3 regions of the Streptomyces sp. NPDC002232 genome follow, and region 1 is predicted to be linked to each of the others. Evidence: riboswitches for the same ligand, from Rfam matches in the RefSeq annotation. Region 1 holds a riboswitch; each other region holds the start of a gene.
What was found. A riboswitch is a leader RNA that binds a small molecule or an ion and turns the genes downstream of it on or off. The one in region 1 is predicted to bind S-adenosylmethionine.
Positions count from the first base shown of each region.

Region 2: it holds a riboswitch for S-adenosylmethionine, as region 1 does, so the genes downstream of both, thrC (threonine synthase) here and ACFYXU_RS21940 (IclR family transcriptional regulator) in region 1, are expected to answer to the same signal.
Region 3: it holds a riboswitch for S-adenosylmethionine, as region 1 does, so the genes downstream of both, ACFYXU_RS08575 (aminotransferase class V-fold PLP-dependent enzyme) here and ACFYXU_RS21940 (IclR family transcriptional regulator) in region 1, are expected to answer to the same signal.

Region 1 is NZ_JBIARV010000004.1:891,409-899,103, forward strand. Features, by position in the region: gene ACFYXU_RS21915 (hypothetical protein) at 1-152, shown strand, start outside; gene ACFYXU_RS21920 (ATP-binding protein) at 249-2,186, opposite strand; gene ACFYXU_RS21925 (hypothetical protein) at 2,378-2,746, opposite strand; gene ACFYXU_RS21930 (oxygenase MpaB family protein) at 3,053-3,919, shown strand; gene ACFYXU_RS21935 (class I SAM-dependent DNA methyltransferase) at 3,937-4,677, opposite strand; gene ACFYXU_RS21940 (IclR family transcriptional regulator) at 4,782-5,504, opposite strand; SAM riboswitch class I at 5,691-5,831, opposite strand; gene ACFYXU_RS21945 (hypothetical protein) at 6,136-6,792, shown strand; partial or broken gene ACFYXU_RS21950 (cytochrome P450) at 6,884-7,182, shown strand; gene ACFYXU_RS21955 (DNA-binding response regulator) at 7,284-7,695, opposite strand, start outside.
Region 2 is NZ_JBIARV010000001.1:1,313,765-1,321,459, reverse strand. Features, by position in the region: gene ACFYXU_RS06050 (trehalose-6-phosphate synthase) at 1-503, opposite strand, end outside; gene ACFYXU_RS06045 (hypothetical protein) at 586-2,103, opposite strand; gene ACFYXU_RS06040 (glucosyl-3-phosphoglycerate synthase) at 2,142-3,110, opposite strand; SAM riboswitch class I at 3,260-3,406, shown strand; gene thrC (threonine synthase) at 3,400-4,707, shown strand; gene ACFYXU_RS06030 (MoaD/ThiS family protein) at 4,746-5,024, shown strand; gene ACFYXU_RS06025 (cold-shock protein) at 5,423-5,626, shown strand; gene groL (chaperonin GroEL) at 5,935-7,563, shown strand.
Region 3 is NZ_JBIARV010000002.1:397,684-405,378, forward strand. Features, by position in the region: gene ACFYXU_RS08545 (NlpC/P60 family protein) at 1-18, opposite strand, end outside; gene ACFYXU_RS08550 (NlpC/P60 family protein) at 214-1,245, opposite strand; gene ACFYXU_RS08555 (NYN domain-containing protein) at 1,503-2,867, opposite strand; gene ACFYXU_RS08560 (hypothetical protein) at 2,901-3,143, opposite strand; gene ACFYXU_RS08565 (rhomboid family intramembrane serine protease) at 3,304-4,038, shown strand; gene ACFYXU_RS08570 (Lrp/AsnC family transcriptional regulator) at 4,035-4,316, shown strand; gene ACFYXU_RS08575 (aminotransferase class V-fold PLP-dependent enzyme) at 4,389-5,783, opposite strand; SAM riboswitch class IV at 5,969-6,084, opposite strand; gene trpD (anthranilate phosphoribosyltransferase) at 6,172-7,236, opposite strand; gene ACFYXU_RS08585 (cytochrome bc complex cytochrome b subunit) at 7,368-7,695, opposite strand, start outside.

The DNA of each region.
Region 1 (7,695 bases):
GGGCCAAGGCCACCCGGCCGGCCCGCCTCACCAACACGGCCACCGTCACCGCCGCGGAGAAGGACCCCGACCCGTCCGACAACACCGACTCCGTCACCGTCTGCGTCGAACCGGCACCGGCCTGCTGCACCCCGTGCGTCCCCCGTGCCTGACCTGATCCGACCGGACCCGCACGGGACGGCCTGATCCCGTGGCCTCGCGGAGGCCGGACGCCGTCCGGCGCGGGCCTCCGCGACGTCCCCCGGGCGTCAGGGGTTCCGGAGCATGTCGCTCAGGGTGTCGAACGGGTCCGTGAGCGTCGCCAGGACATAGGCACGGTCGTACGCGTCGCTCCCGATCTGCCGACGGGCCGCCCCCTCCGACTGCTCCCGCAGCGGACCCAGTTCCGGGGTGCCCCGCTGCGGGTGCCCCACCATCTCCCAGAGGGCCTGCCCCGCCCCGTACGCCGTCGCGGACTCCTCCGCCCGCTCCAGCGCCGCCAGGGCCGCCGCCAGCAGGTCCAGGCCGAGGGCCAGCCCGAAGGCGTCGCCGATCGTCCGCTTGTCCCGCAGCATCGACCGGGCGTGCGAGGCGGCATCGGCCGAGCGGTCCTCGCCGAGCGCTATCACCGCCAGCTGGTACTCGGCGTAGGACCGGGTCCAGTGTTCCCCCGCCGACACGGAGTCCGCGCGCAGCGCCTCCGCCTCGGCCCGCGCCCGTCGGAGCGAACCCGACGCCGTCAGCGCGAACACGCGGACCAGACGGCACCGGGCCGCCGCCGGGGTGCTCCCCGGGAGGATCGACAGCGCCCGGTCCGCGGCGTCGACGACCTGGAGGGGCTCGCCCCGGAGCAGCAGCACCAGACCCTGGAGGTACGTGGCGTCCGCGAGCAGCTCCGGGTCGGCGGCGAGCAGCGCCTGCTCCCGCGCCCGCGCGCCGAGCCGGGCGGCCGACTCGTACTCGCCCCGGAGGCACCGCACCACCCCGAGCGCCCAGCAGACCCTGGCCAGGACGCCGGCGGGCTCCGTGACCAGTCGCAGGCACTCCTCCAAGTAGTGCCCGGCCTCGTGGAGTTGACCGCAGCAGGCCCAGAAGAAGCCGAGCCTCCCGGCCATCGCCGCCGCCTGCGGAGGATCGGTGGCGAGCAGATGGTCGAGCGCGGCGCACAGGTCGCCGGAGCAGTCGACCAGCCGGGCGTACGCGGCGGCCTGCCGCGGCCCCCACCAGTCACGCTCGGCGGACGCGGTGACGGCGTGGAAGTGCCACGCGTGGCGGTCGGCGGCGGTCCGCGTCTCGGCGAGCTCCGCCAGCCACATGGCGCCGTACTCGCGGACGGTGTCGAGCATCCGCAGCCGGCCGTCGGGCAGCTCCGTGACGATGCTCTTGCGCCGTAACCCGGCGAGAGCCTTCTCCAGCGCGCCACCGGCGAGCGGCCCACCGCCGCACACGCGCGCGACGTCCTCCGCGGTGGCGTCGGCGCGGAACACCGACAGCCTCGCCCACAGCAGCCGCTCCTGGGGCTCGCACAGCTCGTGGCTCCACCCGATGGTGGTCCGCAGCGCCCGGTGACGGGCCGGCTGCACCGTGCTGTCCGAGGGTTCCGCGAGCGAGAGCCGGTCGCGCAGCACCCCGGCCATGACGCGTACGGGCCGGTCCGCGAGCTGTGCCGCGGCCAGCTCCAGGGCCAGGGGAATGCCCTCCAGCCAGTGGCAGACCTCGCTCGCGGCCAGCCGGTCCTCGGGGCTCTCCCACGTGACGCCGAGCGTCGCGGCGTGGGCGGCGAACAGGTCCATGGCCTCCGAGTCCAGCGACAGGGGGCCCAGCGGGAGCAGGGTCTCACCGGCCACGCCCAGCGACTCCCGGCTCGTCGCCAGCACCACGAGCGAGGGGCAGCGGGCGAGCAGCGTCTCCACCAGCTCCGCGCACGCGTCGACCAGGTGCTCGCAGGAGTCGAGGACGATCAGGACGCGGCGCGTGCCGAGCCAGGCGGCCAGCGCGTCGAGGGGGTCGCGCGCGGAGTGGTCGGACAGACCGCACGCGTCGGCCACGAGCGGGATCAGGAGGCTGCCGCTCCCCAGCGACCACAGCGGCACCCAGTGGACGCTCTCGAAGGCGTCGGAGGGGAGGAGACTCGCGGCGCGCGCCGCGAGTCTCGACTTCCCGATCCCGCCGGACCCGGCCAGCGTCACCAGTCTGTGCCGGTCCAACCGGGCTCCCAGCGCACTCAGTTCACGTTCCCGCCCGACGAAAGGTCCGCGCTCCGGCGGCATCCAACTCTGCACCCCCGTATTGTGCGCGCCCAGGGCCCCTCCGTGTCACCCGCTCGGGAAAGGCCCGCCTCCGCGCGGGCGGTCCGTGGGAGGGTGGTCGCCCCTCCCACGGCGTCACCTGCCGTGCGTCACCGCTGGTGGCAGTCCCAGTGCGCCTTCACCCAGACCTTCTCCCAGTGGCCGGGGACGTAGACCCACTTCTTGTGGTGGTCCTTGCCGTCGTCATGATGGCCCTGGCGCCAGGAGTCGTGGTCGGCCCGCTTCTTCTCCCAGTGGCCCGGGACCCACTTCTTCTCCCAGTGGCCCTTCTTCCACTCGCACCGGTCGTGCCGGTCGTGGTGGTCGCCGTGGTGGTCGGTCACGACGGTCGTGGCGACCGACGACGGGGCGGGAGCCGCCGCTGCCGAGCCGGCCATGCCGAGCGCGGCACCACCTGCCAGCAGGCCGGACGCGGCGGCACCCGCCACCAGTCGGCGGACGCGCATGGTCCTGGTCATGGAAGACACCTCCTTCGAGCGAGCCGGAACGGGAGGAGCGCGGCGACAGCCCGCGTGTGAAGCGCCGTTCCGACTCGCGCGGCGACGGCCGGAAACCGTGAGTCTCGCTGTGCACTTCGTACGGGTCCGGGGCGCGGGGCACCGGGGGAGCGGTGCGCGGCTTCCGAGGACGGCCGCGTGTGACACCTTTGTCCTAGTGTGGCATGTTCGCGTGGGACCGGCCCGGCTCGCGGGCCCGTGCCGCACGGCGACGGGACGAGGTCGTGGTGCGGTGTCCCACGGGCCCAGGAGAGGAGTGCGGTAGCGGTGCCCCTGCTCGGAAGGCTGCGTACGAAGGCGGGCGACGCGCTCCTGCGGCGCGTGGCCGGACCGGAGGCGCATCGGAAGCGCGCCAGGATCCACGGCACCCCGGGACCCCGCTGGTTCGCCCCGGACCGCCCCGTACGGACCGTGCACGCCGACGCCTCGATGTACGTCGGAGGCCTCGCCGCACTCCTGCTCCAGTCCCTGCACCCGGTGGCCATGGCGGCCGTCTGGGCGCATTCGGGATTCCGCGGCGACCCCTGGGGCCGCCTCCAGCGGACCAGCACCTTCCTGGCGGTGACCACGTTCGGCACGGAGCGGGATGCCGAGCGGGCGGTGGAGCGGGTGCGCGCGGTGCACGCCCGCGTCACCGGGACCACGACGGGCGGAGTGGCCTACCGGGCGTCGGACCCGCCGCTGCTGTCCTGGGTCCACATGGCCGAGACGTACTGCTTCCTGGAGTCCCATCGGCGCTACGGCCTGCGTCCGCTGACCGGCGGGCAACAGGACGCGTACGTCCAGGACATGGCGTCGGTCGCCGAGCGGCTGGGCGTCCCGGACCCGCCGCGGAGCCGTGCCGGACTCGTCGCGGCGCTCGACGGCCGGCGCGGGGAGCTGGAGGCGACGGAGGAGTCGTCGGCGACGGCCCGGTACCTGCTGGCGTCACCGCCGCTGCCGTGGCCCGCGCGCCTGCCCTACCTCCTGCTGGCGGCCGCGGCGGTGGAGCTCCTGCCGTCGTGGGCCCGGGACCTGATTCCGGTGCCCCGTCGGATCCGGATCCTGCTCCGCTTCGCACGGCCCGGCGGACGGGCGGTCACGACGGCGGTCCGCTGGGTGACGCCCCCGCTGCCCGCCGGAGCCGGCCGCTGACCGGTGCCGCCGGGCCCTCAGAGCGGCTTGCGCCACACGGAGACGTGCTGGGCGGAGTCCTGTGCGAACGGGGTCCCGTCCCAGTCGGCGACGCGGCGCTCCAGCTCCAGGCCGGCGATCCGCGCCATCAGGTCCAGCTCCGCGGGCCAGGCGTACCGGTGCCGCGAGCTGCCCCGGCGGTAGCGGCCGTCCGCGCCGTCGCGCGTGAGGTGGTGCGAGACGAGGACCTGCTCGACCAGGTCGAAGGTGTCGAAGCCGAGGTGCCGCTCGGAGACGTCGAACGGCACCGCGACCTGGCCCGGCGGAAGGAACCGCAGGGGCGGTACGCCCAGTTCGATGACGAACCGGCCGCCGGGCGCCAGGTGGCGCGCGGCGTTGCGGAAGCACTCGACCTGCTCGTCCTGGGTGAGCAGGTTCGTGATGGTGTTGTAGACGAGGTAGACCAGGGAGAACTCCCCGGGGACGACGGTGGTGGCCATGTCTCCGATGGTCACCGGGAGGGTGTCGGCGTCGATCTTGCTCCGCAGGACGGCCGCCATGGGCTCGGAGAGCTCGATGCCCGCCACCGGCACGCCGCGCTCCCGCAGCGGGACGCCCACGCGTCCCGTTCCGATGGCGAACTCCAGTGCCCGGCCGTCTCCGGCGAGATCGGCGAGGAAGGCGAGGGTCGGTCCGAGGAAGGCGGCCGAGGACCTCTCGCTCTCCTCGGCGTCGTAACGGTCGGCGGAATCGCGGGTCCACAGCTCACTGCTCGTCACGGGGCGCCACTTTGCCCGCACGGAGCGGCGGCGTCGACCGATTTACGCTCCGGACGCGGGGCCGGGGGAGGGCCGGGCGCCCGGAGCCGGGGGTGCCGCCGGGGTCACGCGTGGGAGACGACCGCGGTGAGCCGGTCGGCCGCGGCGACGGCGGCCTTCGCGAGACGGGCGCCGGGCTGCCGGGTCAGGCGCTGGATGGGCCCGGTGACCGTGACGGCGGCCACGACGCGGTCGGAGGGACCGCGGACCGGGGCCGAGACCGAGGCCATCCCGGGCTCGCGCTCACCGATCGACTGGGCCCAGCCCCGGCGCCGTACGCCGCTCAGAGCCGTGGCCGTGAAGCGCGCGCCCTGCAACCCCTGGTAGAACCGCTCCGGTTCCTCCCAGGCCAGCAGCACCTGGGCGGCGGAGCCGACCTTCATGGGGAGCGTCGCCCCGACCGGCACGATGTCGCGCAGTCCGGAGGTCCGCTCGGCGGCGGCGACGCAGACGCGCACCTCGCCCTGGCGGCGGTAGAGCTGCGCGCTCTCGCCGGTCGCGTCCCGGAGGGAGATGAGGACGGGACCGGCCGCGGTCAGCAGGCAGTCCTCGTCCGCGGCGGCCGACAGTTCGCCGAGTCGGGGGCCGAGGACGAAGCGGCCCTCGATGTCCCTGGCGACCAGACGGTGGCGTTCGAGCGCGAGGGCCAGCCGATGCGCCGTGGGCCGCGACAGGCCCGTGGCGGACACGAGCCCCGCCAGGGTGGCCGGGCCGGACGCCAGCGCGCCGAGGATCACCGCGGCCTTGTCGAGGACGCCGACACCACTAGAAATATCCGAAATGTCCATGAGGGGGTGCTCCAGTCTCGGTCCGCGCGCGAAGGTTCGCGGCGATCTCACGCAGGGAGGGTGGGGATGCTCAGCGGGGAGGGCCGAAGAGCTCGGCCGTTATGCCGCGGCGAACGCGAGACGGGTACACGGGAGGCCCGGGGCAGGCAGGGGGAGGGCGAAGGTCAGCACAGAGAGCACCGTGTCTCCTCATCTTTTCCCGCGCCACGTTGGCGCGGGCCGGAGTTGGCACTGGACCCGACGGCGCGGCGCGAAGGAGAGCGCCGAGTCGACCGGGGAGTTGCCGGGGCTTCGTAGGGCCGGTCCCTCCACCCCTCTGGATGATTCGCGGAGAACCATACAAGACGCGCCGGGCGGCCAGCCAACGGCCTCCCCGGAAGGAGTGGCGGTCTGCCGCGCCCATCGGGTCGGGCGGGGCTCGCGCCCCCTCCCCGCTCCGGCCGTCGCGATGTCAAGCGCCCCGCCGCGTCAACCTTACTGACGGATCGTCAGGAGTGGCGTGATTGTCCCTTGGGCACCCCTACCGGCCGGTTCTACTCTCAAGTCACTTTGCGCGGTTCCCCCACGCACCCCGCACGGCGCGACGACCCGCACCTCCTCGCACCCCCCGTCCCTCACCGAGGAGAAACCCATGTCCAAGCTGCTCGTCTCCCTCACCGGCCTCGCCACCGCCGGGGCGCTCGCCCTCGGCGCCGGCGGCACCCAGGCCGCCCCGACCACCGTCCTGCCGGCCGGTCACGCCTTCGCCGCCAAGCTCACCGGCAAGGCCACCTTCGTCGCCGGTTCGACCACGATGACCTGCACCGTCTCCGCCTCCGTACCGACGGGCGGAGCGAACAACGCCGTCCCCGCCGCCCCCGGCAACCACAACGACGCGGGCCCCGTCTCCGTCCCCATCAACCCGCCCGGCTTCAGCGGCTGCACCACCAGCGTCTTCGGCGTGAGCGTCACCATCACCAGCAACGCCACCAACGGCCCCTGGAAGCTCACCCTCCAGAACGGCGCCCCCGCCGCCGGCGGCTTCACCATCCCCAAGGGCGGCGTCGTCCTCAAGACCGGCGGCCTCGCCAGCTGCACCATCACCGCCTCGCCGACCGGACCCACCACCGTCGACGGCGGCTGGACCAACGGAGCCCCCTCGGCGCTGGCGATCGCCAACGCCCCCGTCCCCGCGACCGCCACGGGCGGCTTCCTCTGCCCGACCGGCAACCAGTCCGCGACCTTCAGCGCGACGTACCAGCTCACCGACACCACCGACCCGACCCGGCAGATCACCGTGACCGGCTGACGCAGGCCCGAGCAGCGGCGGGCCGTCGTCGACCGGCCCGCCCGGCCGCCTCGAACCGGCCCGGCCGGACGGCTCACTCGATCGGTCCGCCAGAGGTTCGACGCTCCGGCTGGTCCTGGCGTCCGGCAACCGCGACCCCCGGTGCTTCGAGCACCCGGACCGCTTCGGTGCCCGGACCGCCCGGACATCCAGCACCTCGGGCTCGGCAGCGGCATCCGCAGCTGCTTCGGCGCACCGCCGGCCGGTCTGGAGGCCCAGCCGGCCCTGTCGGAGCCGGCACGGAGGCTGGAGAACCCCCGCCTGCTCGAAGACACGCCCCCGTACCGCCAGAACGCGGTACCGCGCGGGCCGCGGCATCTGCGCATCGCCTGCGACGGGATCCGACCTTAGGGGTGTCTCGTCATCACGCCGGACCGCGCGGGGCACCGTCCGCACGCCGGACCGGGACGGACGCACCGTCCCCGCACTGGACCGCGCGCGAGGCGCCGGCCTCACGCCAGACCGGCGGCGATCGCCCGGCGCACGGCTTCGGCCCGGTCCCGGATGCCGGCCTTGGCGAAGAGGTTGTTGATGTGCGTCTTGACCGTGGCCTCGCTGACGAAGAGCCGCTCGGCGATCGCCCGGTTCGGAAGCCCCTGCCCGATCAGCGCCAGCACCTCGCGCTCCCGGGGAGTCAGGTCCCCCGGCAGGGGTTCGCCCGGGGCGGACCGCTGCGCCCCCGTCACAGCGGCCAGCAACCGGTCGCGCACCTCCTGGTCGAGGACGGACTGGCCCGCCGCGGCGGCGCGGATCGCGCGGGCGATGTCCTCACGGCCCGCGTTCTTCGTCAGGTACCCACGGGCCCCCGCCGCCAGCGCGGCCATGACCGAGTCGTCGTCGGCGAACGTCGTGAGCACCACCACG
Region 2 (7,695 bases), on a different contig from region 1:
GGGGTGTGGGTGAAGTGGGCGATCCGCAGGTCCGGGCGGAGCTCGCGGAGCTGCCCCGGGACCAGCGCCAGGTGGTAGTCCTGGACCAGGACCGCCGCGCCCGGGGCGGCCTCGGCGGCCAGGGCCTCGGTGAAGGCCAGGTTGTAGGCGCGGTAGGAGTCCCAGAGGCGGCGGAACTCCGCGTCGAAGACCGGTTCGCGCGGGATGTCGTACAGGTGGTGGTGGAGGAACCACAGCACCGAGTTCGCGATGCCGTTGTACGCGTCCGCGTACACGGACGGATCGATGTCCAGCATCCGCACGCCCGGCTCGGCCGTCCCGCGCCGCACCGCCTCGCGGTCGCCCGCGCCGAGCGCCGCGCACACCCAGAGGCTCTCCCGCGCGTCGATGGTGCTCAACGCCGACGCCAGGCCGCCGCCGCCCTTGCGGGCGTCGAGCGAGCCGTCCTCGCCGAGCGCGTACGAGACCGGGCCCCGGTTGGATGCGACGAGCACAGTAGCCATGTGGCGAACCTAGCCCGTCTCGTAAACGCTCAAACGTACGTATACGAGACGGGTCGATTCGGCCACGGCCAGTCATCGCAGGTCAGTCGCGTCGGCCGCGCATCGCCGCCTTCGCCACCAGGCCCGTCGCCGCCAGGGCCACCGCGAGCGCGCCGAGCAGCCAGAGGCGCTCGCCGCTGCTTCCCGTCTCGGCCATGGAGCCGGCGTGACGGTCTCCCCGCGGGCCCGGGGCCGGGGCGGCGGGGGGCTGCGGGGAGGAGGGAGCGGTGGCCGGGGCCGCGGGGGAGCCCGGGGCGGATGCCGGGACGCCGCGCGGGGCGCTCGGCTTCGGGGAGGGGTTCTTCGGGTCCGGCTCGGGCTCCTCGCGGGCCGGGCCGGGGCCCGTCGGGGTCGGGACCGGGGCCGCCGGCCGGGGCGGGGCGGGCAGGGCGCTCTCCCGCTCCGTGGGCGCCGTCCGGGGGGTCTCCAGGTCCGGGACCGGCACCGAGAGGGCGAGCGCGGTCGGCACGTACGGGTCGCCGCCGGTCGTGAAGGCGAGGTCGGCCGTGGTCGCGCCGGGCTCCACCACGCCGGCCGGGACGTCGAAGGTCTTGGCGTCGACGCTCAGGTTGTGCGCGAGCCGCGGGGAGAGCGCGCCGTCGTTCTCGCCGGAGAAGAAGTTGTCGGTGTCGCCGGTGCGGGGCGCGAGCACGGTGCGCCCGTTCACGAGGAAGCGGTCGCCCGGCGTGCTCCGGTCGCCCCCGTACGCGGTCACGCCCGCCCGCACCGTGCCGGGCGCCCGGTGGAAGCCGTCCACGGTGATCGTGGTCGCCGGGGACTCCGGGCGCTGGAGGACGTGCCCGCCGTAGAGGCGGACGTCGCGCCGCTCGGGGGCCTTCACCGGGTCCGGGCCCGGGAAGGCGTGGACGACCGTCAGGGACCAGCCCGCCGCGCAGCCCTTGCCGCTGGGCGCCCACACGTTGCCGACCGCCACCCGCACGTCCGTCCCCGAGACGCCCGCGAAGGCGGCGGTCACGTCGGACTCGCCCGTGTAGTAGTGCGGGCCGGCGGTGTCGGCCGGGTCGGCGACCACGCTGTCGAGGGAGACCGGGACCGCCGCCCCGGACCCCACCCGGAGCACCGGAGCCGTCGTCGTCGGGTCGCCGGGGGACCGCCCGGCGTCCGCGCCGGAGGAGCCGCAGCGCTTCAGCGGCGCGCCGCCCGGGCCCCGGTACGTGCCGTCGTTGCCGCCCCAGGAGAGGCGGGCGTACGCGACCCGGGCGCCCGCCGGGATCCGCACGTGCCCGGTGCTGGAGCCGAACGCGGTGCTCCCGGTGCCGGCCGCGTCGATCCGCCGCGTCACGAAGGTGTCCTCGCCGTCCGGGCCCCGGCCCGAGGTCGCCGCCGCGCAGCGCGCCGCCGGGCCGGCCGGGGCGTCCGGACAGCCCACGACCGTGTTGCCGATCGTGGTGAAGTCGCCGTACAGCGACGCGGCGTACCGCAGGCCGAAGGGCTCGATCACGTCCGCCGCGGCCGGGACGGTCGCGGCGGACACGAGCGAACCCGCCGTGAGCCCGAGGGCCGCGAGCACCCGGCCCGGGTGAGGAAGTCTGAAGCGCATAAAAGGGCAATTTATGCAAAACAGATCATCACAGGACGTTACGCCACGCGGCGCCGCGCGTACTCCGTGACCTCGGCCATCGGCGGCCGCTCCTCGGTGTCCACGGGGTACGTCGTCGGCTCGAAGCCCTTCTCGCCCCGCTCGAACTGCGTCAGCACCGGCCGAACCAGATGCCCCCGGGAGAGCCGCAGCTGCGCCGTCCGGTAGATCGCCGCCGCCATCCGGCCCAGCGCCAGACCGTCCTGGTGCCGGTGCTTGCGCACCCCCACGTCCACCTGGGCCAGCGCGTCCAGGCCCACCGTGTGCAGGGCGTCCACGAGCAGTCCAAGCTCCACCCCGTAACCGACCGGGAAGGGCAGCCGTTCCAGCAGCGAGCGCCGCGCCGCGTACTCGCCGCCCAGCGGCTGCACGAAGCCGGCCAGCTGCGGCCAGTGCAGATTGAGCAGCGGCCGGGCCACCAGCTCCGTCACCCGGCCGCCCTGGCCGGGGGGCCTGCCGGAGGCGGGCCCGTCGATGTCCGGGCCGAAGGGGCGGTCGTACATCGCCTTCACGAAGTCCACGTCCGGGTCGGTGAGCAGCGGGCCCACGATCCCCGTCACGAAGTCCGCCGAGAAGTCCCGCAGGTCCGCGTCCACGAAGCACACGACGTCCCCGCTCGTCACCATCAGCGACCGCCAGAGCACCTCGCCCTTGCCGGGCACCGCCGGTATGCGGGGGAGTATCGCGTCCCGGGCGACCACCCGGGCGCCGGCCGCCGCCGCGACCTCCGCCGTGCGGTCCGTGGAGCCCGAGTCGATCACCACCAGCTCGTCGACGAGCGGCACCGCCTCCGTCATCAGCTCGCGCCGGATCACGGAGACGATCTCCCCGACCGTCGCCTCCTCGTTCAGCGCGGGCAGGACGACGCTGACCGTCGTGTTCCGCTTGGCGGCGAGCACCCGGTCGAGCGGGCGGTCGGACACCGACCAGGACCGCCGGGCCAGCCAGCGCTCCACTTCCTCCAGCACGTGATCTCCATCTCGCGGTTCGGACGGCCGGTCCAAGGTTCCGGGCCTTCGGTTACAGTCTTGAACAACGCGGATGCCCGATGCACGTCGGGGTGCCGACCGCGTCGGAGCGCAGGAACGAAAGTCCACCACGCTTCACAATCGAATACCGCTCATCCAGAGGGGCAGAGGGAAACGGCCCGTTGAAGCCCCGGCAACCCTCCAGTCGGTTCGTCTCGTACTCCATCGAGGCCCCCGGCTAGGGAAGGTGCCAAATCCGTCTCATGGCGAAAAATTCGTCATGGGAAAGATGAGGAGAAAGGGCCTCGCCTCCATGGCTGTTCAGACCGTCGCACCCACCAACGTCGACCTCGGTCCCGCGTCCGGGCTCTCCTGTCGCGAATGCGGTGAAGTCTTCCCGCTCGGCCCGATCTTCGCCTGCGAGCTCTGTTTCGGACCGCTCGAAGTCGCGTACGACCTCCCCACCGGTGACCCCGAGGCGCTGCGCAAGCAGATCGAGGCCGGCCCCGCCAACATCTGGCGCTACGCCCCGCTGCTGCCCGTCCCGGCCGACGTCGCCGAGAAGCCGAACCTGAACCCCGGCTGGACCAAGCTCGTCCAGGCCGACAACCTCGCCGCCGAGATCGGCGTCGCCCCCGGCAAGCTCTTCGTCAAGGACGACTCCGGCAACCCGACCCACTCCTTCAAGGACCGGGTCGTCGCCCAGGCGCTCGAAGCCGCCCGCGCCTTCGGCTTCACCACCCTCTCCTGCTCCTCCACCGGCAACCTGGCCGGCGCCGTCGGCGCCGCCGCCGCCCGCGCCGGATTCCGCTCCTGCGTGTTCATCCCGCACGACCTGGAGCAGGGCAAGGTCGTCATGGCCGGCGTCTACGGCGGTGACCTCGTCGCCATCGAGGGCAACTACGACGACGTCAACCGCTTCTGCTCGGAGCTCATCGGCGACCCGCTCGGCGAGGGCTGGGGCTTCGTGAACGTCAACCTCCGCCCGTACTACGGCGAGGGCTCCAAGACGCTCGCGTACGAGATCTGCGAGCAGCTCGGCTGGGTCATCCCCGACCAGCTCGTCATCCCGATCGCCTCCGGCTCCCAGCTGACCAAGATCGACAAGGGTCTCCAGGAGCTCATCAAGCTGGGCCTCGTCGAGGACAAGCCGTACAAGATCTTCGGCGCCCAGGCCGAGGGCTGCTCCCCGGTCTCCGCCGCCTTCAAGGCCGGGCACGACGTCGTCCGCCCGCAGAAGCCGAACACGATCGCCAAGTCGCTGGCGATCGGCAACCCGGCCGACGGCCCGTACGTCCTGGACATCGCCCGCCGCACCGGCGGCGCCGTGGAGGACGTGAACGACGAGCAGGTCGTCGAGGCCATCAAGATCCTCGCCCGCACCGAGGGCATCTTCGCGGAGACCGCGGGCGGCGTGACCGTCGGCGTCACCAAGAAGCTCGTCGAGGCCGGTCTCCTCGACCCGGACCTGACCACCGTCGTACTCAACACGGGCGACGGACTCAAGACCCTGGACGCGGTGGCCGACACCTCTCAGGCGACCGTCACCATCCGCCCGAGCCTGGACGCGTTCCGCGACGCCGGCCTGGCCGTCTGAGTCCGTCCGCCCCCTGGCCCACCGAAAGGTTTCCGAACATGGCCGTGAACGTCCGCATCCCCACCATCCTCCGCACCTACACGGGCGGGCAGTCCGAGGTCCAGGCCGAGGGCGCGACCCTCGCCGAGGTCATCGCGGACCTGGAGAAGAACCACACGGGCATCGCCGCCCGCGTCCTGGACGACCAGGGCAAGCTGCGCCGCTTCGTGAACGTCTACGTCAACGACGACGACGTGCGCTTCGAGCAGGGCCTGGAGACGGCCACCCCGGCCGGCGCGGGCGTCTCGATCATCCCGGCCGTCGCCGGCGGCTGCTGAGCCGCACCGGCTGTCCCGTCTTTCTCGAATTGCCCCTTCCGCGTCAATAAGCGGAAGGGGCAATTCTGCATGGTTGAGCGCGGTAGAGTTGGGGAAGTCCCCTCCGCTGCTCATGCCGGTCGCATATGAGAATGCGTCCCCGCACGACAAGAAGCAGCCAAAGTACCTGCGCCTTGTGTACGTTCTGCGCGCTTTGCCGGGCCCGACTTGCCCCGTAATTCCGGGGATTATCCCCAATTCCCCTTTCCAGGGCGCCCAGAATTCTCGGTCGAATGACCTGTTGCAGAGGGCAGTTGGGCAGATACATTCAGCGGCGGTCGACGCGTTCCGGCGCAGGGTCTGACCCGGGTCCGCGAGGTGCGGTTCCCGCGCAAGGGCCAGTAATAGGGGAGTTAGGCATGGCTCAGGGCACCGTCAAGTGGTTCAACGCGGAGAAGGGCTACGGCTTCATCGCGGTAGACGGTGGTGCGGATGTTTTCGTCCACTACAGCGCGATCCAGATGGATGGCTACCGCAGCCTCGAAGAGGGCCAGCGGGTCGAGTTCGAGATCTCGCAGGGCCAGAAGGGTCCGCAGGCGGACATGGTCAAGCTCGCCGTCTGAGCGCGGCGCGATCGGCCACCGACGCAACGCCGTCGAGGGGTCCGCATCCCTGAGGGGATGCGGACCCCTCGTGCGTTCCCGAACCTCGGCGGAGAGGTGCCCGATCCACGAGAGTCGCTTGCACTCGCATGGGTCGAGTGCTAATCATTGGCGTTAGCACTCGGAAGGTGAGAGTGCTTACGAGGATCGGGCAGACGAGGCCCGCGGCCAGGTGGGGCAAGGAACCATCGGGCACGCAGGCCGTCCGTCGCGGGCGTCGGCGCGGTCCTGGAGCGTTATCCACCCCATGTCCGGGAGGACCACTTCACATGGCCAAGATCATCGCGTTCGACGAGGAGGCCCGGCGCGGTCTCGAGCGCGGCATGAACCAGCTCGCTGACGCCGTCAAGGTCACCCTCGGCCCCAAGGGCCGCAACGTCGTCCTCGAGAAGAAGTGGGGCGCCCCCACGATCACCAACGATGGTGTCTCCATCGCCAAGGAGATCGAGCTCGAGGACCCGTACGAGAAGATCGGCGCCGAGCTGGTCAAGGAAGTCGCCAAGAAGACGGACGACGTCGCCGGCGACGGTACGACCACCGCCACCGTTCTCGCCCAGGCGCTCGTCCGCGAGGGCCTCCGCAACGTCGCCGCCGGCGCCAACCCGATGGCCCTCAAGCGCGGCATCGAGAAGGCCGTCGAGGCCGTCTCCGGCGCCCTGCTGGAGCAGGCGAAGGATGTCGAGACCAAGGAGCAGATCGCTTCCACGGCCTCCATCTCCGCCGCCGACACCCAGATCGGCGAGCTCATCGCCGAGGCGATGGACAAGGTCGGCAAGGAAGGCGTCATCACCGTCGAGGAGTCGCAGACCTTCGGTCTGGAGCTCGAGCTCACCGAGGGCATGCGCTTCGACAAGGGCTACATCTCGGCGTACTTCGCCACCGACATGGAGCGCATGGAGGCGTCGCTCGACGACCCCTACCTCCTGATCGTCAACTCCAAGATCTCCTCCGTGAAGGACCTCCTTCCGCTCCTGGAGAAGGTCATGCAGTCGGGCAAGCCGCTGCTGATCATCGCCGAGGACGTCGAGGGCGAGGCCCTGTCGACCCTGGTCGTCAACAAGATCCGCGGCACCTTCAAGTCCGTCGCGGTCAAGGCCCCGGGCTTCGGCGACCGCCGCAAGGCGATGCTGAACGACATCGCCATCCTCACGGGCGGCACGGTCATCTCCGAGGAGGTCGGCCTCAAGCTCGAGAACGCGGGCCTCGACCTGCTCGGCCGCGCCCGCAAGGTCGTCATCACCAAGGACGAGACCACCATCGTCGACGGTGCCGGTGACAGCGAGCAGGTCGCCGGTCGCGTGAACCAGATCCGCGCCGAGATCGAGAACTCCGACTCGGACTACGACCGCGAGAAGCTCCAGGAGCGCCTCGCGAAGCTGGCCGGCGGCGTGGCCGTCATCAAGGCCGGTGCCGCGACCGAGGTCGAGCTCAAGGAGCGCAAGCACCGCATCGAGGACGCCGTTCGCAACGCGAAGGCGGCCGTCGAGGAGGGCATCGTCGCCGGCGGCGGCGTGGCCCTGCTCCAGGCCTCCTCGGTCTTCGAGAAGCTCGAGGCTGACCTGGCGGGCGACGAGGCCACCGGTGCCAACATCGTCAAGCTGGCGCTCGAGGCCCCGCTGAAGCAGATCGCGGTCAACGCCGGTCTCGAGGGCGGCGTCGTGGCGGAGAAGGTCCGCAACCTGCCCGTCGGCCACGGCCTGAACGCCGCGACCAACGAGTACGTCGACCTCATCGCCGAGGGCATCATCGACCCGGCGAAGGTCACGCGCTCCGCGCTCCAGAACGCCGCGTCGATCGCCGCGCTGTTCCTCACCACCGAGGCCGTCATCGCCGACAAGCCGGAGAAGGCCGCTGCGCCGGCCGGCGGCGGCATGCCGGGCGGTGACATGGACTTCTGATCCCCCGGGATCGGCGGTTCATCGCTGAACGCGAACGAGGGCGGCACCCCCACCGGGGGGTGCCGCCCTCGGGCGTTGCGGGGGCCGGGCCTGCCGCGCGCGCACGCGGGGGTCCCGGCGTACGCGCTCACG
Region 3 (7,695 bases), on a different contig from region 1:
TCGGCGGTGGGACGCCACGGATCGCGCTCCGTTCGGCTCGACGCAGACTGGCGCGGCAGACAGTAGCCGCTGATCACTCCTCGTCCAACGAAGGCGCCGGGCACACAAAGTGACGCCCCGCCGGAGAACACAGGTCACCGGCGGGGCGTCAGGTCAGCGCGTGTCACCGCGAACCACCCGTTCGGGCGGCAGGGCGGAGCGGGTCGGCGTGCGTCAGATGCGGACGCCGAACATGAACGAGCCGAGGGTGTTCATCGACTCGTAGCGGACGTAGGCGCCCGGGTACGGGGCGTGCAGGACCGTGTTGTTGCCCGCGTACAGGCCCACGTGCTGGAGGCTGTTGAAGAAGACCAGGTCGCCCGGCTTGAGCTGGCTGCGGCCGATCTTCACGCCGTCGTTCTGCTGGGTGTACGTGGTGCGGGTGAGGTCGACGCCCGCCTGGCCGTAGGCCCACTGGGTCAGGCCCGAGCAGTCGTACGAGTTGGGGCCCTCCATGCCGGAGGCGTACGGCTTGCCGATCTGGGTGGCGGCGGCGGCCAGGGCGGCGGCACCGCGCTGCGAGGCCGGGACCTCGTTGCCCAGGTTCACGCGCTCGCCGGCCGCGCGGCTGGCGCGCTGCTCCTTCTCCTGGATCCTGGAGCGCTCCTCGGCGGTCAGGGTGTTCAGGAGCTTGCGGGCCTCGGCGAGCTTGCCCTGGAACTTCTTCTTCTTCTCGCCGAGCGTCTTGCGGACGTCCTCGAGGTCGGACAGCTTCGCGGTGGCCTCGGCCCGCTCCTGGGCGAGCGTGCGCTGCTTGGCCTGGATCGAGGTCAGCACGTCGGCCTGCTGGGCGCTGAGCTGGTCGATCGCGGACGCCTTGTCGAGGTAGGTGTCCGGGTCGGCGGAGAGGAAGAGCTGGAGCGCCGGGTCGATGCCGCCGGAGCGGTACTGGGCGCTGGCGACCGAACCGATCTGGTCGCGGAGGGTGTTGAGCTCCTCCTGACCGCGGGCCACCTTGTCCTGGAGCTGGCCGATCTCCTTCTGAAGCTTGCCGCGGCGCTCGTCGGCGAGGTTGTACTGCTCCGTGGCCTCTTCGGCCTCGTGGTTCAGCTTGTCGACCTTCGACTTGACGTCGTCGATCTTCGGCTGCGCGGGAGCGGCCTGGGCACCGGACTGGGCGGAGAGAGCGACTGCTGCGGCCGCGGCCGCGGTGAACACGGTCACACGGGTTCGGCTCGGCTGCTTGGGACGACGGTGGGACGCCACGAAGGCGAGCTCCTTCTTCCTCAGAGCCGCCCAACCGGTCACGGGCAGGCGGTTCCTCCGCCGCCACCCCGGATGGGTGATCAACCGCGCGAAGGTTCGAAGCCCGACCCTAGTGACCAAGTTGTGATCAGTTCAAATCCCACTGGCAAAAATCTCGCCCACACACCACTTTATTTACACACATCACACGGCCCGTGATGGGCACTTGACGGTGCGCCATCCAGAATCCGGGCATAACGCCCAGGACTTGCGATGTGTCACGAGAGGCGCGAAAGCCGCTTCAGCAACAAGGCGGACGCCACCGGCCGCGCCCCCGCCTTCGCGACGCCGTCGGCCACCTCGCGGTCGGTCGAGACGACCACGACCGGCCGCCCCGGCGGCTCCGCCCTGACCAGCTGCCGGATCAACTCGTCCGCCGTGACCCCCGGCTTGGAGAACAGCACCCGGACCCCGCGCGGCGGCGCCAGCAGCACCGGGGCCGCCAGCTCCGCCCCGTCGAAGACACAGGTGACCTCGGCGCCCGAGCGGGCCGCCAGGCCCGAGAGCCCGCCGAGCAGCCGGAGCCGCTGCTTCTCCAGGGGCATCGTCGGATAGCCGGTCTTGGTGACGTTGTAGCCGTCGACCACCAGATGCGCCTGGGGCAGCGCCAGCAGCTGGTCGAGGAGCGCCGGGTCCGTCTCGGAGAGCGCCCGCGCCGCGATGTCCTTCGGGGACATCCGCCCCGGCTCCACCGCGTCCACGGTGTCCGCCGGGTGCACCGAGACGGGCGGCAGGGCGAGTTCGCGCCGCAGTCCCTGGGCCGCGTCGAGGACGGTGTCGAGCAGCAGCCGCAGCCGCATGTCCTCCACCGAGCGCCCCTCGCGGGCGGTCCTGCGGCTGGCCTCCAGGGCCGCCTCGACCTCGCCGAGCCGGGCCTTGAGCCGCCGGGACTCGCTCTCGGCGGCCGAGACCTGCGCCGCCGACTCCGCGCGCGCGGTCTCGATCTCGCCGTGGACCTTGCGCAGCGCCGCCTCGCCGCGCTTGACGTCGCTCTGGGCGCTGCGCAGCTTGCGCTGAAGCGATTCCGCTTCCTTGCGGGCGGCGTCCAGATCGCGCCGGAGCTGCTCGCTCTCGCCCCGGGAACGGTCCTGGGCGGCGGCGAGCTCCTCCCGGAGCCGCTCCAGCTCGCGCCGGCCCGCCTCGTCGGCGCGCTCGGCGTCGGCGCGCTGCGCCTCCTCGCCGGCGGCGGCGACCAGCTTGACCCAGCCCGGCGGGCGCAGCACGTAGGCCGCCGCCGCCACGTCGACGGGGTCGGCGGCCGCGGGCGGGGTGCCGGTCTCCACCGCACCGGCCAGCTCGGGCTCGCCCTGCTTGAACCGTTCGCCGATCCGCTGCCGGAAGAGCGGGTCGCTCTCCAGCGCGGCGGCCATCGCGTTGCCGGCGAACTTGGCCCGCCGGCTCGCGGTGAAGCGGGCGTACTGCCGCAGGGGCGCGGGCAGCTCCGCGACGGTCAGCCCGCCGAAGGCGTCCGCGACCAGCGCGACGACCCGCCGCCGTACGCCTTCCGGCAGCGGGTGGTCGAGCGTCTCGGCAGCGTCACCTGCCGCGCCGGCCGGCTCACCACCGTGCGCGGGCTGCTCCACGATCCGTCACCCCTATGTCGTCCGCGCCGTCCCTCAGGAGGCGGCGCCCGGCCTGTCCACCAGTTCGATCTGGTCCACCGCGTTGCACCAGCGACAGCGGACCGACTCGATGGTCTCACTGACCACCTGCCGCTCCTCGACCGTCGGGTCTCCGGCCAGGTCCAGATGGACGTACTCGACGACCTTGGAGGAGCGCGTGACGTCGAAGCGGGTCAGGTTGCCGCAGAGCGTGCAGCGCCAGCGGGTCTCGTCGGTCGGCAGGGGAACCGTCGTCATCGGTGCCGTCCTTCTTCCTGTTGCGTGGTGCCAGGTGCGGGAGCCGCGGTGCGCCGTCGAACTGCGGTCGGTGGTGCCCGTAACCCTAAGGCCTCACGGGGAGGGCCGGGCACGGCGAGGCACTCTGTCCACTTCGGCCCCGGTACGCCATGATCTGTCCATGATCGACTGGCGAGGCGCGGCGCTCGGGGCCTGGCGGGGCACCCGCGGCGGACCCACCGTGACGTACGCACTGATCGCCGCCTGCTGCCTGCTCTTCGTGATCAGCCCGGTCTCCGGGATGAACCCGGGATACGGCACCGGTGACACGCTCCTCGCCGCCCAGAGCGACTACTTCCGCCGCTGGGGCGTCGTCCCCGCCGAGCTGATGAACGGCGATCCGCGCGCCCTGCTCACCCCGCTGACCGCGCTCTTCGTCCACGGCAGCTGGCTCCACCTGCTGGGAAACATGCTCTTCCTGTACGTCTTCGGCGCGATGGCCGAGGAGCGCATGGGGCCCGTCGAGTTCTGCCTCTTCTACCTGGGGACCGGCTACATCGCCCTGCTCGGGTACGCGGTGGCGCACGCGGACAGCGAGCAGACCCTGGTCGGCGCCTCGGGGGCGATCTCCGCGGTGCTCGGGGCGTTCCTCTTCCTCTTCCCGCGCTCCCGGGTCACCAGCCTCTTCCCCTTCCTGTTCTTCCTGCCGCTGCGCTTCCCCGCCTGGATCGTGCTGATCTTCTGGTTCACGCTCCAGTGGATGGCCGCGCGGGCCGCGGGCGCCGGACCGGGCGTCGCCTATCTGGCCCACGTGGTGGGCTTCTCCGTCGGGTTCCTCTACGCCTGGGGGCGGTTCCGCGGTGGGGATAGAGTGAAAGCCCCAGCCGCGGCGACCGAGGGAGAAAGCCAGCCGTGATCACCGCGATCGTGCTCATCAAGACCAGCGTGGACCGCATCCCCGAGATCGCCGAGTCGATCGCCGCGCTCGACAGCGTCAGCGAGGTCTTCTCGGTCACCGGTACGTACGACCTGATCGCCATGGTCCGGGTCCCGCGCCACGACGACCTCGCCGACGTCATCCCCGGCCGCATCAGCAAGATCCCCGGCGTCGAGGCCACGGACACGCACGTCGCGTTCCGGACGTACTCCCAGCACGACCTGGAGGCGGCCTTCGCCATCGGCCTGGAGTCCTGACACCGGGCACCCGAGCACGGCCGAAGGGGGCCTCCCGACCGGGAGGCCCCCTTCACCCGTACGAGTGACCGATCAGCCGCGGTCCGGGACGCAGCGGCCGTCCTCGGTGCGGTACTTCCACTGCGCGCCGTCCCGCACGAGCTCCTTCACGGCGCCGACGAAACGCTCCACGTGCTCGTCCGGCGTACCGGCGCCGAAGCTCACCCGGATGGCGTTGAGCGAGCGCTCCCCCGGGGCGGCCTCCGGGGCGCCGCACTCGCCCGGGTCCTGCGGGTCGCTGCCGAGCAGCGTGCGGACCAGCGGGTGGGCGCAGAAGAGGCCGTCGCGGACCCCGATGCCGTACTCGGCGGAGAGCGCGGCGGCGAAGTGGGAGCTGTTCCAGCCCTCCACGACGAAGGAGATGACGCCGACGCGGGGCGCGTCGTCGCCGAAGAGCGAGAGCACCCGCACCTCGGGCACCTCGGCCAGGCCCGCGCGGACGGTGTCGATCAGGTGCCGCTCGCGGGCGACGAGGGAGTCGAAGCCGGCCTCGGTGAGCGCCTTGCAGGCGGAGGCGATCGAGTAGACGCCGATCACGTTCGGCGAACCCGCCTCGTGCCGGGCCGCGGTGGTGTGCCACTCCACGTCCACACCACCGTCGGCCCGGCGGGCCACCTTGCGGGAGGCGCCGCCGCCCGCGAGGTAGGGCTCGGAATCCTGGAGCCAGTCGGCGCGGCCGGCGAGGACGCCGGAGCCGAAGGGCGCGTACAGCTTGTGCCCGGAGAAGGCGACCCAGTCCACGTCGAGCTCGCGCACCGAGACCGGGTGGTGGGGGGCGAGCTGGGCGGCGTCGAGCACGATCCGGGCGCCGTGGGCGTGCGCGGCGGCGGCGAGCTCCTTCACCGGCCACAGCTCACCGGTGACGTTGGAGGCGCCGGTGACGCAGACCAGGGCCGGACCGTACGGGTCGCGGTCGGCGAGGGCCCGCTCCAGGGTCGCGACGGCCTGCTCCGGGGTGCGCGGCGCGTTGAGGTAGGTGACGCGGGCGTCCCGCCAGGGCAGCAGCGAGGCGTGGTGCTCGGTCTCGAAGACGAAGACCTGGCAGCCGGCCGGGATCGCGGCGGCGAGCAGGTTCAGCGAGTCGGTGGTGGAGCGGGTGAAGACGACCTGGTCGCCGTCGCGGCAGTCGAGGAACTCGGCGACGGTGGCGCGGCTGTTCTCGAAGAGGTCGGTGGAGAGCTGGGAGAGGTAGCCGGCGCCCCGGTGCACGCTGCCGTAGTAGGGGGCGTACGCGGCCACGTCGTCCCAGACCCGCTGGAGGGCCGGCGCGCTGGCCGCGTAGTCGAGCGCCGCGTAGCTGACCTCGCCACCGGTGACGAGCGGGACGGTGACGTCCCGGCCGAGGACCGGCAGCGGGGCGTCGCAGCAGGGGTCGGCGGACTCGGCGGCGGCGGTGTCGACGGTGGCGGTGTTCGGGCGTGCGGACATGGCGGTATCTCCCGGCATAAAAGGGGCGCGAAAAGGCGTGAAGGGGCCCGCAGGGCGGAAGCGCGCGAAGGGCGGCGCCACATACGGGTGTTGAGGGGAAGAGGGGCCGGAAGGGCCCTAACGCATTCGCTTGCTCACGAGACAACGCTCCCTAGAGGACCAAGGACCCCAGGGTGACGCGCAGGGGTCCGCGCTTGCCGCAGGCTTCTGCCGTACGACCTGGTCTTCACCCGGGGCACCCCGCCACGGACGGAGGGTTGCCGGACAGCCGGCCGGGGCCTTGCAGCTGTCACTCATGACCTGTTCCAGAACTTATGCCAGGCGATCACGGGGCCGCAACCCCGTCCCGGCATCCGGGACGGGGACGACACACGCCGTTCACACCGGCTCAGGCGTTGCTGGCCGCGATCCACCGCTCCAGCGTGCGGCGGGCGGCACCGGAGTCGATGGACTCGGCCGCCTTCGCGATGCCCGCGGCGAGCTGCTCCACCAGGGTGCCCGCGCCGGGCTCCAGGGCGGTGAGCGCCGCCGCGGCGTTGAGCAGCACCGCGTCCCGGACCGGGCCGGTCTCCCCCGCGATCAGCCGGCGCGCCACGTCGGCGTTGTACGAGGCGTCGGCGCCGCGCAGCGCCTCCAGCGTGACGAGCTCGATGCCGACGTCCCTCGGGTCGAAGCGCTCCTCGGTGACACCGCCGTCCCTGACCACCCAGACGCGGGAGGTGGAGGTGGTGGTCAGCTCGTCGAGACCGTCGTCGCCGCGGAAGACGAGGGCGGAGTTGCCGCGCTCGGCGAAGACCCCGGCGACGACCGGCGCCATGCGCGGATCGGCGACGCCCACGGCCTGGGCCCGCACCTTGGCCGGGTTGGTCAGCGGCCCGAGGACGTTGAAGGTGGTCCGGATGCCGAGCTGCCCGCGGGCCGCGGCGACGTGCCGCAGCGAGGGGTGGAACCTGACGGCGAAGCACATGGTGATGCCCGCCTCCTCGGCGACCTCGGCGACCCGGCGCGGGGTCAGGTCGAGGTTGATGCCGAGCTTCTCCAGGACGTCCGAGGAGCCGGAGGCGGAGGACGCGGCCCGGTTGCCGTGCTTGACGACCTTGGCGCCCGTGCCGGCGACCACGATGGAGGCCATGGTGGAGATGTTCACCGTCTTGGCGCCGTCGCCGCCGGTGCCGACGATGTCGACGGCGGGGCCGGGCACCTCGATCACGTTCGCGTGCGCGTACATGGTCCGCACGAGGCCGGTGATCTCCTGCACGGTCTCGCCCTTGGCGCGCAGCGCCACCATGAAGCCGGCGATCTGCGCGTCGGTCGCCTCGCCGCTCATGATCAGGTCCATCGCCCAGGCGGTGTCGTCGGCGGAGAGGTCCCGGCCGTCGAGCAGACCGTTCAGCAGGACGGGCCAGGAGCGGCCCGCCGTGGTAGGTCCTCCAGCGGGGGTCGCAGCGCTCATGGCAGCTCCTGGTGATCACGTGACGGATACGGTCCCACCCTATCGACCTCCGGGGACGGCAAAGAGCCCCGTCCATCGAATGGACGGGGCTCTCGCCGTGGCGACCTTCAGGAGGTCAGGGGTTCAGGTGATCAGTGGTGGCCGTGGCCGCTCTGGATCTCCTTGTACTCCTCGACCGTGGGCTTGGCGACCTGGCTGTCGTCGCCGTAGTAGCCCTTGTTGAGCTTGACCCGCAGCTTCTCCATGGGGCCGATCTTGCGCTCGACGCCGTTCTCGTCGACGGCCGGCGGGAGCTGCGCGGCGTCGTACTGCTCGTGCGCCGTGAGGCGGTGCAGCTCGCCCTGGCTGAGCGGCTCGTGGATCTCCACGAACTCACCGTGCGGCAGGCGCTTGATGATGCCCGACTCGCGGCCGTGCAGCACCTTGTCCTTGTCGCGGCGCTGGAGGCCGAGGCAGATC